DNA from 3 places in the Streptomyces sp. NPDC090119 genome. Region 2 is predicted to be linked to each of the others. Evidence: riboswitches for the same ligand, from Rfam matches in the RefSeq annotation. Region 2 holds a riboswitch; each other region holds the start of a gene.
The links. Region 2 has a riboswitch for cobalamin ahead of metE (5-methyltetrahydropteroyltriglutamate--homocysteine S-methyltransferase). Riboswitches for the same ligand answer to the same signal wherever they lie in the genome.

Region 1: it holds a riboswitch for cobalamin, as region 2 does, so the genes downstream of both, ACIPPM_RS05710 (prenyltransferase/squalene oxidase repeat-containing protein) here and metE (5-methyltetrahydropteroyltriglutamate--homocysteine S-methyltransferase) in region 2, are expected to answer to the same signal.
Region 3: it holds a riboswitch for cobalamin, as region 2 does, so the genes downstream of both, ACIPPM_RS14420 (ribonucleoside-diphosphate reductase subunit alpha) here and metE (5-methyltetrahydropteroyltriglutamate--homocysteine S-methyltransferase) in region 2, are expected to answer to the same signal.

The regions. Positions count from the first base shown of each region.
Region 1 is NZ_JBIVDK010000001.1:1,247,666-1,252,262, forward strand. Features, by position in the region: gene ACIPPM_RS05700 (short-chain fatty acyl-CoA regulator family protein) at 1-605, shown strand, start outside; gene ACIPPM_RS05705 (hypothetical protein) at 648-2,060, opposite strand; cobalamin riboswitch at 2,182-2,257, opposite strand; cobalamin riboswitch at 2,328-2,463, shown strand; gene ACIPPM_RS05710 (prenyltransferase/squalene oxidase repeat-containing protein) at 2,634-4,597, shown strand, end outside.
Region 2 is NZ_JBIVDK010000008.1:59,527-64,123, forward strand. Features, by position in the region: gene ACIPPM_RS29375 (histidine phosphatase family protein) at 1-230, opposite strand, end outside; gene metE (5-methyltetrahydropteroyltriglutamate--homocysteine S-methyltransferase) at 301-2,613, opposite strand; cobalamin riboswitch at 2,771-2,990, opposite strand; gene ACIPPM_RS29385 (amidohydrolase) at 3,060-4,388, opposite strand; gene ACIPPM_RS29390 (thiazolylpeptide-type bacteriocin) at 4,574-4,597, shown strand, end outside.
Region 3 is NZ_JBIVDK010000003.1:384,628-389,224, forward strand. Features, by position in the region: gene mctP (monocarboxylate uptake permease MctP) at 1-1,109, shown strand, start outside; gene ACIPPM_RS14415 (GNAT family N-acetyltransferase) at 1,187-1,693, shown strand; cobalamin riboswitch at 1,734-1,883, shown strand; gene ACIPPM_RS14420 (ribonucleoside-diphosphate reductase subunit alpha) at 2,010-4,394, shown strand; gene ACIPPM_RS14425 (ribonucleotide-diphosphate reductase subunit beta) at 4,394-4,597, shown strand, end outside.

The sequences.
Region 1 (4,597 bases), on a different contig from region 2:
TCCTGCCGTACCGCGCCTTCCACACCGCGGCCGAGGAGGCGCGCTACGACATCGAGCGCCTCACCGACCGCTACGGCCTCGGCTACGAGACCGTCTGCCACCGCCTCAGCACCCTCCAGCGCCCCCGGCTGCGCGGGGTGCCGTTCTCCTTCGTCCGGGTCGACCGTGCGGGCAACATGTCCAAGCGGCAGTCCGCCACCGGGTTCCACTTCTCCCGCGCGGGCGGCACCTGCCCGCTGTGGAACGTGTACGAGGCGTTCGCCGCGCCCGGCCGCATCCATGTTCAGATCGCCGAAATGCCCGACGGGCAGCGTTACTTGTGGACCGCCCGCGCACTCACCCGGCACCGGGGCGGCTGGGGCGAACCCGGCAAGACCTTCGCCATCGGGCTGGGCTGCGAGATCCGGCACGCCCACCGGCTCGTCTACTCCGACGGGCTGGACCTCGCCAGCGGCTCCGCCGCCACCCCCATCGGCATGGGCTGCCGGGTCTGTGAACGCCTCGACTGCCCCCAGCGGGCCGCCCCACCGCTCGGGCGCGAGCTGCTGATCGACCAGAACGCGAGCACGTTCGTCCCGTACCCCGTGGCCGAGGACACGGGCTGAGGACGTGGGGCCCGCCGGATTCGGCGAGCCCCACGGTCGGGCTCAGGCCCCCCAGCGCAGGGCGATCGTGTCGCCCACCGCGATGCTCTTGCCACGGGTGGCCGAGGCGAACGACGAACCGTCGACGCTCACCTTCCACGTGTTGGAGCCACTGTTCGCCTTGCCGTTGAGCGAGGTGATCTGCCCCGTGCCGGACGACGGCGTCACACCGCCGGCACAGCCGGAGGGGGTCGCCGCACCGGCCGCCGCGTCGAGGACCGCGCCGAGGGTGGTCGTGGTGCCGGTCGGGGTGAGGGCGACCGAGCAGACCTTCAGGTTTCCGGCACCGTCGTCCACGGTGACGGCGAACGAGGTGGCCGTCCCCGCGGTCAGCGACCCCTGCGCGACCCACTGCGAAGCGCCCGAGGTGACCGGCACCGGGGGAGTGGCGGTGAAGCCGCCTCCGGCGACCGCGCGCAGGCCGTCGATGGACGCGTACGCCTGTGGTGACGTGTCGCTGGGCAGGTACTTGAAGCCGCCGCCGGGGTTGAACTGCTGGCTGATCAGGAAGTCCACCGGTGTCTTGCCCTTGGAGGTGAGGAAGTCGCCGGTCTGGGGGTTGATGCCGCAGGCGTTGAGGCCGGAGACGGCCCAGCCGTTGGAGTCGGTGTTGACGCCGAACATGGCGTTGAACGCACCGGTGTTGGCGACCAGCTTCCCCTTGAGGAACGCCTTGGCCTGCGCGATGTCCGTGTCCGTGTTCGGCACGCCGGAGACGCACAGCGCGGCCATCGCGGCGCCGGTCATGTCGATGTCGCTCGTGGCGCCCAGCTGGGAGGGGTCGCCCTCGGCCTTGCCGTAGTTCCAGCCGCCGTCGTCGTGCTGGTTGGCGCGTATCCGGGTGATCAGGGAGTCGCGCAGCGCCTGGGGGACGCGGGGCTGGGCGGACGTGGTCCTCGCGCCGCCCAGGGCGAGGGCGGCGAAGACGGTCCCGTTGAAGTTGGCGGACGGGCCGAAGTAGCCGGGCTCGGCGGTCTGCCAGTACCGGTAGACGTCGGCGATCAGATTGCGGGAGGCGGAGACACGGGCGGGGTCGATCCCGGCCGCGTAGGCGTTGAGGGTGGCGCGCTCGTAGTCGGTGACCACGGGGGAGGCGGACGGCCAGGTGCTGGTGGCCAGCAGGTTTCTGTAGACCGTTCTCGCGTTCTTGGTCGTGTCGCCGCCGGGAGTGACGTCCACCGCGGCGGTCCCGGCCGCGGCGAAGGCGCTGAACGCCCACTCGTTGGACAGGCCCGAGCCCGCGTACGAACCGTCCGCGGCTTGCAGCGACTTGAGGTAGGCGACGCCGTTGGTCTTCGAGGTCGCGATCTGGGCCGGGGTGGCGGTGGCCGCCGCGGGCAGCGCGGTCAGCGCGAAGGCGCCGCATGCGGCGGCCGCGGTGAACGCGGCGCGACGGACGGACAGGGGACGGGGCATGGCGTGCTCCAGGAATAGGGGGACGCCGACCGGCCCGAGCGGGTCCCTGACGGGTGCACGCGGCGGGACATGGCCGCCGTCCGGGACGCGTGGACCGACTTCCAACCAACCTGTGCCGTCTGGGCATTCGGGCTCGGGGACGGTCGATCCGCCCCCACACCGCTGCGCGTCAGCCCCGGACTCCCACCGGGTTCCCCCACTCGGCAGGGCGGGACAGTACCCGACGCGTGCCCGATCCCGCCACAGTGCCACCGCCTTGACGGGTTCTGTGAACTCGTGCTCCAATCCGCCTGCTACGCAACGCAGTTCCAGGGGAAGCCGGTCGAATTCCGGCGCTGACCCGCAACCGTGGGCCCGATCCGTCGGGCGAGCCGGAATGCCTGGAGCGTGATCCACAGCAACAGACGCCGTCGCGGACTACGGCGTGGTGCGACCCGCCCAGCCGCCCGGCTCACCGCCCCGGCCAGGGGCGTGCGCCACGTGTTCGTTCCCCCGCCTCGGCCACACACCGAGGGGGCCGTGGTGAGGACCATGGGGAGCACGCACGCACTGGCACGAAGATGGCCGAGAGCTATGACGGCCGCGCTGTCCGCGATGCTCGTCACCGCCGCCACCTGCCTCGCCTTCCTGTCCACCGCTCCGCCCGCCGCGGCGGCACCGGTCGGCGACTGCACCGGCACCAAGGGCGCCGTGGTCGCGGTCGACTTCAAGCCCTTCGGCGGCAAGGTCGAGCGAGGCTGCGACACCACCCCCACCACCGGCTACGCACTCCTCCACGACGGGGGTTTCACCACCACCGGCACCCAGCACGACGGCCCCGCCTTCATCTGCCGCATCGGCTTCGGCACCTTCGGCTCGGGCACCCAGTACCCGACCCCGGACCGGGAACCCTGCGTGCTCACCCCGCAGGCCACCGCCTACTGGTCCTACTGGACCGCCTCTCCCGGCCAGGACGACTGGACGTACAGCCAGTACGGTGCGATGGACCGCAAGCTCAAGGACGGTGACGTCGACGCCTGGGTGTACGGCGGCACCGACATCGGCGGCACCACCGGCAGGCCCGCCTTCACCCCCGACGACGTACGCGCCGGTGGCACGACCATCCCCGAGCCCGGCGAGCCCACCGGGGCTCCCGGCACCGTCGGTGTGGCCGCCGCCGCCACCTGGCTCAAGGGGCGGCTGACCGACGGCGAACGCGTCGTCGACGACGGCGCGGAGAGCCCGAACTACCTGCTGACCGTGGAGACCGGCTACGCGCTGGCCGCCGCCGACGGCAGGGGCGCCACCCTGGACAAGGTCACGTCCTTCCTGGCACGACACGTCGCGGACTACGTGACCCCCGGCGGCACGGGCCGGACGCCCGAGACGGCGGCCGCCGCCCGGCTGGCCCTGCTCGCGGAGTCCACCGAGGGCGACCCCCGCGACTTCGGCGGCCGCGACCTGCTCGCCGACCTCACCGCGCACGTGTGCACCGCCGCCGCACCCGCCGACGGATGCACCGCGCGAGGCGACTTCCGCGGCATCGGCTACGCCGACGAACAGGCCCGCGCGGTCCTCGCGCTGCTCCGGGCGGGTCACGAACCCCCCGCCGAGACGGTGGACCGGCTCACTCAGGTCCAGTGCAAGGACGGTGGCGTCACCAGCATCCTGATCCGGCCGGGCGAGAACTGCGACGGCGACGCCGCCACCACCGGCCTGGTCGCCCTCGCCCTCGAGAAGGCGGGCGGCCACACCGCCGCCGTCACTAAGGCCCGCGACTACCTGATGAGGAACCAGCGGGACGACGGCGCCTTCCCCGGCTCCACCGGCTCGGACACCGGCGACGTGATCGCCACCTCGTACGCCGCCCAAGCACTGCGCGCCCTCGGCCGGATCAACCGGGCCAACGCCGCCGAGGGCTGGCTCTCCCGCACGCAGCTCGCGGACGGCGGCTTCGGCTTCGACCAGGACGCCACCGACTCCACCCTCTACGCCACCCCGGTGGCCGTCCTCGCGGGCGCCCGCACCGACCTGACGGCACTCACCACCAAGAAGGCCGAACCCACCACCCCTCCGCCGACCACGACCGAGCCGACTCCCAACCCGACACCGGGCAAGGGCCCCGACCTCAAGCGGGGCGTCGCCTACCTCACCGGCGCGGGGCAGCTCACACAGGGCCGGTACTACCCGACCGGCACCGGCTCCGGCCGCGCCGACTTCGGCCTCACCATCGACGGCGCCTACGCGCTCGCCGCCACCGGACTGGACAACGCCGGGCTGCGAGGCATCGTCGACTTCCTCGACCACGGCGGCAAGGACGGCGAGGGCCGCACCGTCAGCGACTGGACGGGCATCGGCACCCAGTACGCGGGCGGCGGTTCGATCGGCAAGACCGCGCTGCTCGCCGAGGCCGTGGGCCGCGACCCGCGCGACTTCGCCGGGCACGACCTGATCGCCGCCCTCGACAAGGCCGTGTGCGCGGCGCCCAGCACGGCGCCGGACCGCTCCTGCGCCGCCGAGGGCGCCTACACCTACGCGCCCTCGGTCTTCTCCCAGTC
Region 2 (4,597 bases):
AACGGCGCCAGCTCAGCCGCCACCACGCCCCGCAGCCCCAGCGCCCCGGCCGTCTCCCGGCACCGCGCGCCGGGCGACAGCACGACCCGCGCCGCCTCCGGCACCGCTCCCGCCGCCGCCCGCGCCCGAGCGGCTCCCGCCTCGTCGATGGACGAGGAACCGTCGTAGAAGCGGGCCTCTCGCAGGGCGACCCCGATCGCGGGCGGGACGAGCACCAGCCGACTGGTCACCCGGGAAACCTCCTGAGGAAGAGAACGCGCCCCGGCCCCACCACGGGGCCGGGACGAACGGACGGTCGGACTAACCCAGTTCACCCCGCACGGTACGGGCCGCCGTCACCAGGTTCTCCAGCGACGCCCGCGTCTCCGGCCAGGCGCGGGTCTTCAGCCCGCAGTCCGGGTTCACCCACAGCCGCTCGGCGGGGATCGCCTTCAGCCCCGTACGCAACAGCTCGGCCGCCTCCTCGGCGCTCGGCACACGCGGGGAGTGGATGTCGTACACCCCCGGACCCGCCTCGCGCGGGTAGCCGTGCGCGGCCAGTTCGCGGGCCACCTGCATGTGCGAGCGGGCCGCCTCCAGGCTGATGACATCGGCGTCCAGGTCGTCGATGGCCCGCACGATGTCACCGAACTCGGCGTAGCACATGTGGGTGTGGACCTGGGTGTCCGGCCGGACGCCCGCCGTGGTCAGCCGGAACGCCTCCGTCGCCCAGGCCAGGTAGGCGGCCCGGTCGGCGGCGCGCAGCGGAAGCGTCTCGCGCAGCGCGGGCTCGTCCACCTGGATCACCGAAGTGCCCGCCTGCTCAAGGTCGTTCACCTCGTCGCGCAGGGCGAGCGCCACCTGCCGGGCGGTGTCCCCGAGCGGCTGGTCGTCGCGGACGAAGGACCAGGCGAGCATGGTCACCGGTCCGGTCAGCATGCCCTTGACCGGGCGGTCGGACAACGACTGGGCGTACGTCGTCCAGCGCACCGTCATCGGCTCGGGGCGGGAGATGTCACCGGCCAGGATCGGCGGACGCACGTAACGGGTGCCGTAGGACTGGACCCAGCCGTGCTGGGTGGCGAGGTAGCCGGTGAGCTGTTCGGCGAAGTACTGCACCATGTCGTTGCGTTCGGGCTCGCCGTGCACCAGGACGTCCAGGCCGGTCTTCTCCTGGAAGGAGATCACCTCCTGGATCTCCGCCTTGATGCGCTCCTCGTACCCGGCCGTGTCGATCCGGCCCGCGCGCAGGTCGGCGCGGGCGGTGCGCAGTTCGCCGGTCTGCGGGAACGAGCCGATCGTGGTGGTCGGCAGCAGCGGCAGCCCGAGGTGGGCCCGCTGGGCGGCCGCCCGCTCGGGGTACGGCTGGGCGCGGCGGGCGTCCGCGTCCGTCACGGCCTCCGCGCGGGCCCGGACGGCCGGGTCACGGGTGATGGGGGAGCCGGTGCGGGAGGCCAGGTCGGCCCGGTTCGCGGCGAGTTCGGCGGCGATCGCGTCCGTGCCGCGCGCCAGCCCCCTGGCCAGGGTGACGATCTCGGCGGTCTTCTGCCGGGCGAAGGCCAGCCAGCGCAGGATCTGCGGTTCGATGTCCCGCTCGGGGGCGGTGTCCAGCGGCACGTGCAGCAGGGAGCAGGAGGCGGCGACGTCGACCCGGTCGGCCAGCCCGAGCAGGGTGCCCAGGGTGGCCAGGGACTTCGACAGGTCGTTGACCCAGATGTTGCGACCGTCGACCACACCGGCCACCAGCCGCTTGCCGGGCAGCCCGCCGACCGCGGCGAGCGCGTCCAGGTTGGCGGCGGCGGCCTCGGTGAAGTCCAGCGCCAGCCCCTCCACCGGCGCCTTGGCCAGCACCGGCAGCGCCTCGCCGAGACGGTCGAAGTAGGAGGCGACCAGCAGCTTCGGCCGGTCGGTGAGCGCGCCCAGGTCCCGGTAGGCGCGCTCGGCCGCGTTCAGCTCGGCCGGGGTACGGTCCTGCACCAGCGCGGGCTCGTCCAGCTGCACCCACTCCGCCCCGGCCGCGCGCAGATCGGCCAGCACCTCGGCGTACACCGGGAGCAGCCGGTCCAGCAGGGTCAGCGGATCGAAGTCGGCGGGGACACCGGGCGCGGGCTTGGCCAGCAGCAGGTAGGTCACCGGACCGACCAGCACCGGCCGGGCGGCGAGGCCCAGCGCGAGGGCCTCCTTCAGCTCCGCGACCTGCTTGGCGGAGTCGGCGGAGAACACCGTGTCCGGGCCCAACTCGGGCACCAGATAGTGATAGTTGGTGTCGAACCACTTGGTCATCTCCAGCGGCGGCACGTCCTGCGTGCCGCGCGCCATGGCGAAGTAGCCGTCCAGCGGGTCGGCGGCGACGGCCGCCCGGTGCCTGGCCGGGATCGCGCCGACCATGACGCTGGTGTCCAGCACGTGGTCGTAGTACGAGAAGTCCCCGGTCGGGACCTCGTCGATGCCCGCCTCGGCGAGCGCCTGCCAGTTGGCGCGGCGGATGCCCGCCGCGGTGGCCCGGAGGGCGTCGGCGGTGACGCGGCCCTTCCAGTAGCCCTCGATGGCCTTCTTCAGTTCCCGGTCCGGGCCCTGACGCGGGTAGCCGTACACGGTGGACCGTGCTGCCGCGGCTGCGGACTTCGGTGTCACGGAGATCTCCTTCACGAGATGAATCCCTGAGGTCCCGGCGACGGGACGAGCACGTGAAGGGGTGACGACCAGGCGGCCCGGCCCGCGCGACGCGGTGGTCCGTCCCTATGCGTACGCCGACCCGCCCTCGAGGTCACCGGAACTCCGTACGCGAACGGGTCGCGCACGGGCAGATGGCAGGTCTTCGGACTCACGGGCGCGTCCTCACCAGGAGGACACCTAATGGCCGTCGCTTCCCAGGTCCGTGCGTCGGACCCAGTGCGTATGACGGCGGTCGTTCCCGTTCACCGCTGCGGGGCAGTCCCGGATTCCCACCGGGTTCCCTCTTACGACACCCCGTCTGGCGGACGGGGCGAACCAGCTGCACGGTCAGCCTACGGGCCGTGACCGCCCGCCGCCGGTACCGTCCGGCATTCGGATGGTGATCCGGGCCACGCGCATCGCGCTCACCCCGCCGCCGGGCCCAGTTGGGCCAGGGCCGCCGTCACCAGCGCGGCCGTGCCGGTGTCCAGGGTGAGGCGGACGCTGGGCAGGAAGCGGGGGGAGTGGTTGTTCGGCAGGCTCCGGAACTTCTCCGCCGGGCCGGTGCCGGGGGCGGCCGCCCACTGGGTGGGGCCGACCGAGCCGAGCATCCAGTAGGCACCCCGGATGCCGGGACGGCCGTGCAGATGGCCGCCCGCGCCGGTGAGCAGCGGGAAGTCCTCGGTCGCCGCGGAGGCGGGCCAGCCGGTGACGCGGGCGGCGCCGAACGCCCCCTGGTGGGCGGCGCGGACGGCCGCCGTGACACCCGGATCGGGGCGGGTGACGCCGGAGCGGGCCAGCTCGCGCACGGTGACCCGGGGCGGCAGCCCAGCCGACGCGGCCTCCGCGCGCACCACCCGCTCCACCGCCGCCGTGCCCCGCACGAGCGCCGCCTCCGAGAGGGCGCGGACGGTGACCCGCAGCTCGGCGCGGGTGGCGATCACGTTCCCCGAGCGCCCGGTGTCCCCGGCCCGCAACGAGGACGCGGTGACCACCAGCCGCTCGGCCGGGTCCGTCTCGCGGGCGGCGACGGCCGGGAGCCGGGTCACCGCACCGGCCGCCGCGAGCAGCGGATCGGCCGTCAGATGCGGGGTGGCCGCGTGCCCGCCGTCCCCCTCGAACACCACCTCCAGCGTCACACTGCCCGCCATCAGCGGCCCGTCCGCGTGCGCCACCATTCCTGCCGGGAACGCGGCGGTGTGCTGGGCGAGGACCACGTCCGGCGCGGTGATCCGGTCGTACAGGCCGTCCTCCAGCATCGCGCGGGCACCGCTCAGCGTCTCCTCGGCGGGCTGCCCGACGACCAGCAGGGTGCCGCGCCAGCGGTCCCGGTGCCCGGCGAGCCAGCGGGCGGCGGCGGCCGCGCACGCCAGATGGGCGTCATGGCCGCAGGCGTGCATCACCGGCACCGGCCGCCCGTCCGGGCCCGGCGCGGTCGCGGTGCTGGCGTACGGCACGCCGGTCTCCTCGGCCACCGGCAGCGCGTCCAGCTCGGCGCGCAGCAGCACGGCCGGGCCGTCGCCGTTGACGAGTTCGGCGGCGACCCCGTGGCCGCCGACCCCGCGCAGCACCCGGAAGCCGTCGGCCGTCAGCCGGTCCGCGAACGTGGCGGCGGTGCGCTCCTCCGCGCCGGACAGCTCGGGGTGCCGGTGCAGGTCGAGATACAGCTCGGCGGTGGACGCCAGCAGGGCGTCCAGACCGGGCGGCACACCACCGCCCACGGTCACGGACGGACGGGACTGGTCGCTGCTCACGGCGGGGACTCCAGAGGGTCGTCGTACGGGGGTGTCAGCGAAGTGACAGCCATCGGTAAGGGAGTTGGTGTCGGACGCGCGTAGAAAGGGAGATGTCGGGGGGACGCTCCTCCGGCTGGTTCAGCGCACCACCGGACGGGGCCGTCCCGGCCGGCCGCAGGTCACCTGACCCGGAAGGAGCCATCATGGCTGACAACAACCTCGCCTCC
Region 3 (4,597 bases), on a different contig from region 2:
GGTTCGTGAAGGACCTGCCGCTGCTGATCGCCTTCGGTGTGCTGGCGGCCTACACCTACTCCTCGGGTCTGCGCGCCCCGGCGATGATCGCGTTCGTGAAGGACACGCTGATCTACATCGTCATCGCGGTGGCGATCATCTACATCCCGATCAAGCTGGGCGGCTTCGACGAGATCTTCGCCAAGGCGGGCGAGAAGTATGCGGCGGCCGGTGCGGGCGGCATCGTCCCGGCCCCGGCGGGCCAGTGGACCTACGCCACGCTGGCGTTGGGCTCGGCGCTCGCGCTGTTCATGTACCCGCACTCGATCACCGCGACGCTCTCCTCCAAGAGCCGCGACGTGATCCGGCGCAACACCACGATCCTGCCGCTGTACTCCCTGATGCTGGGCCTGCTGGCCCTGCTGGGTTTCATGGCGATCGCGGCCGGGGTGAAGGTCACCAACGGCCAGCTCGCGATCCCGCAGCTGTTCGAGAACATGTTCCCGGACTGGTTCGCGGGCGTGGCCTTCGCGGCGATCGGCATCGGCGCCCTGGTCCCGGCGGCGATCATGTCGATCGCGGCCGCGAACCTGTTCACCCGCAACATCTACAAGGACTTCATCAAGCCCGACGCGACGCCCGAGCAGGAGACCAAGGTCTCCAAGCTGGTCTCGCTGCTGGTGAAGGTGGGCGCCCTGGTCTTCGTCCTCACCATGGACAAGACGGTGGCGATCAACTTCCAGCTGCTGGGCGGCATCTGGATTCTGCAGACCTTCCCGGCCCTGGTCGGCGGCCTGTTCACCCGCTGGTTCCACCGCTGGGCGCTGCTCGCGGGCTGGGCGGTCGGCATGCTCTACGGCACGCTCGCCGCCTACGGCGTCGCCTCGCCGACCCAGAAGCACTTCGGCGGCTCGGCCAAGGAGGTCCCCGGCATCGGTGAGATCGGCTACATCGGCCTCACCGCGTTCGTGCTGAACGTGGTGGTCACCGTGGTCCTGACGTTCGTCCTGAAGGCCGTGAAGGCCCCCGACGGCATCGACGAGACCAAGCCCGAGGACTACACGGCCGACGCGGGCGACCCCGGCGTCGAGGTCGAGCTGCCCCCGGCGACGGCGGGCAGCACCCACTGACCCACCGACACCCCACCTGGCACGGGCCGCCGTGATGCGAGAGCATCGGCGGCCCGTCGTCGTACACACTCACGGCCATGGACTTCCTCATCAGACCCGCCGCACCCGCCGAATACACCGCCCTGGGCGAGATCACCGCCCGGGCGTACCTCGAGGACGGGCTGCTGGACTTCGGCGCGGACGACGCGTACCTCGGCGAGCTGCGGGACGTGCCCCGGCGGGCGGCCGCCGCGGAGATCCTGGTGGCTGTGCGCGGGGGCGTCCTGCTCGGCGGGGTCACCTTCGTCCCGGCGGGCGGACCCATGGCCGACATCGCGGGTCCGGGCGAGGCCGAGATCCGGATGCTGGCGGTCGCGCACGCCGGCCGGGGCCAGGGGGCCGGGGAGGCGCTCGTACGGGCCTGCGTGGCCCGGGCACGGGCCGTCGAGGGCTGCCGGAGCCTCGTGCTGTCCACCCAGCCGACGATGCACGCGGCCCACCGGATCTACGAACGCCTCGGTTTCCGGCGCACCCCGCACCGCGACTGGAACCCCCTCCCGGGCGTGCTGGACCTCGCCCTGCTCACTTACGAGTTGACCCTCTGAAGCCGCCGGGACACACAACAGACACAACATCTGGGGGTGACACGACAGCCCAGCACTAGATGTATGCTCGTGCTCGCTGTCGTCGCAGGGGAATCCGGTGCGAATCCGGAACTGTCCCGCAACGGTGTACTTGCGTGCTTCGTGCACGCCAGCGTCAGTCCGAGGACCTGTCGACAGCGGCGCGCCCGGCCGTCCGGCCCGGGTGCTCAAAGACGTCCGGGCCTCGTGGAGTGGGCCGGTGGACGCGACGCCGTGCGCGCTCGTGCCTCCTCACACCCTCCGCCAGGTCCCCGTGCCCAGCGAGGGAGAGCCCCACGTGACCATCGCGCCTGCCGACCCGGCTTCAGCCACCCCGGCGACCGAGGCCCCTGTGGAGAACGACGGCCCCGGGGTCGCGCTGCTGCGGACCCTGACCGAGCTGACCGCCGACCTCCCCGACGCGGACCCCGGCCGGGTCGCGGCCGCCGCGCTGCGCGGCCGGTCGGCGCGTGCCGACGAGGCGGAACTGCGCGAGCTGGCCACCGAGTCCGCCGCCGGTCTGATCTCGGAGGACCCCGCCTACTCCCGGCTGGCCGCCCGGCTGCTCACCCTCTCCATCCGCGCCGAGGCCGCCTCGCAGGGCGTGACGTGCTTCACCGAGTCGGTGACCGTGGGCCACCGCGAGGGCCTGGTCGCCGACCGCACCGCCGACTTCGTGGCGCTGCACGCCGCCCGGCTGGACGCCCTGATCGACACCGGCGCCGACGACCGGTTCGGCTACTTCGGCCTGCGCACCCTGCACAGCCGCTACCTGCTGCGCCACCCCATCACCCGCAAGGTGATCGAGACCCCCCAGCACTTCATGCTGCGCGTGGCGAGCGGTCTCGCGGAGAACGACAGCGCCCCGGCCGTGGACGAGGTCGCCGCGCTGTACGGCCTGATGAGCCGCCTGGACTACCTGCCGTCCTCCCCCACCCTGTTCAACTCCGGTACGCGCCACCCCCAGATGTCGTCCTGCTACCTGCTGGACTCCCCGCTGGACGAGCTGGACTCGATCTACGACCGCTACCACCAGGTCGCCCGTCTCTCCAAGCACGCCGGTGGCATCGGCCTGTCCTACTCCCGCATCCGCAGCCGGGGTTCGCTGATCCGCGGCACCAACGGGCACTCCAACGGCATCGTGCCGTTCCTGAAGACGCTGGACGCCTCGGTGGCCGCGGTGAACCAGGGCGGACGGCGCAAGGGCGCGGCCGCGGTGTACCTGGAGACCTGGCACTCCGACATCGAGGAGTTCCTGGAGCTGCGCGACAACACCGGTGAGGACGCGCGCCGCACGCACAATCTGAACCTCGCGCACTGGATTCCGGACGAGTTCATGCGCCGGGTCAACGCCGACGAGCCCTGGTCGCTGTTCTCCCCGGCGGACGTGCCCGAGCTGGTCGACCTGTGGGGCCCGGAGTTCGACGCGGCCTACCGCAAGGCCGAGCAGGCGGGCCTGGCGAAGAAGTCCATGCCCGCACGTGAGCTGTACGGCCGCATGATGCGCACCCTCGCGCAGACCGGCAACGGCTGGATGACCTTCAAGGACGCCGCCAACCGCACCGCCAACCAGACGGCGCTGCCGGGCAACGTGGTGCACTCCTCCAACCTGTGCACGGAGATCCTCGAGGTCACCGACGACGGGGAGACCGCGGTCTGCAACCTCGGCTCGGTGAACCTGGGCGCCTTCGTGGCCGACGGTGACATCGACTGGGCGCGGCTGGACGAGACCGTCCGCACGGCCGTGACCTTCCTCGACCGGGTCGTGGACATCAACTTCTACCCGACCGAGCAGGCGGGCCGCTCCAACGCCAAGTGGCGCCCGGTGGGCCTCGGCGCGATGGGCCTCCAGGACGTCTTCTTCAAGCTGCGCATCCCCTTCGACTCCCCCGAGGCGAAGGCGCTGTCCACGAAGATCGCCGAGCGCATCATGCTGGCCTCCTACGAGGCGTCCGCCGACCTCGCCGAGCGCAACGGCCCGCTCCCGGCCTGGGAGCAGACCCGTACCGCCCAGGGCGTGCTGCACCCCGACCACTACGGCGTCGAGCTGACCTGGCCCGAGCGCTGGGCCGCGCTGCGCGCCCGGATCTCCCAGGTCGGCATGCGCAACTCGCTGCTGCTGGCCATCGCGCCGACGGCCACCATCGCGTCCATCGCGGGTGTGTACGAGTGCATCGAGCCGCAGGTGTCCAACCTGTTCAAGCGCGAGACGCTGTCGGGCGAGTTCCTCCAGGTCAACGCGTACCTGGTGCAGGAGCTGAAGAACCTCGGCGTGTGGGACGCCCGCACCCGTGAGGAGCTGCGCGAGGCCAACGGCTCGGTGCAGGGCTTCGCGTGGATTCCCGAGGACGTGCGGGCGCTGTACCGCACGGCGTGGGAGATCCCGCAGCGCGGCCTGATCGACATGGCCGCCGCCCGTACCCCGTTCCTCGACCAGGCGCAGTCGCTGAACCTGTTCCTGGAGACGCCGACCATCGGCAAGCTCTCCTCGATGTACTCCTACGCCTGGAAGTCGGGTCTGAAGACCACGTACTACCTGCGTTCGCGCCCGGCGACCCGGATCGCCCGTGCCGCCGGGGGCCGCGCCCAGGAGACCAAGACCATCCCCGTCCAGCAGGCGGCCGACCCCGACGCCGTCGCCTGCTCCCTGGAAAACCCCGAGTCCTGCGAGGCCTGCCAGTAATGACCGAGAAGAATCTGCTCGACCCCGGCTTCGAGCTCACCCTCCGCCCGATGCGCTACCCGGACTTCTACGAGCGCTACCGGGACGCGATCAAGAACACCTGGACCGTCGAGGAGGTCGACCTCCACTCGGACGTCGCCGACCTGGCGAAGCTCTCCCCCGAGGAGCAGCACCTGATCGGCCGCCTGGTGGCGTTCTTCGCC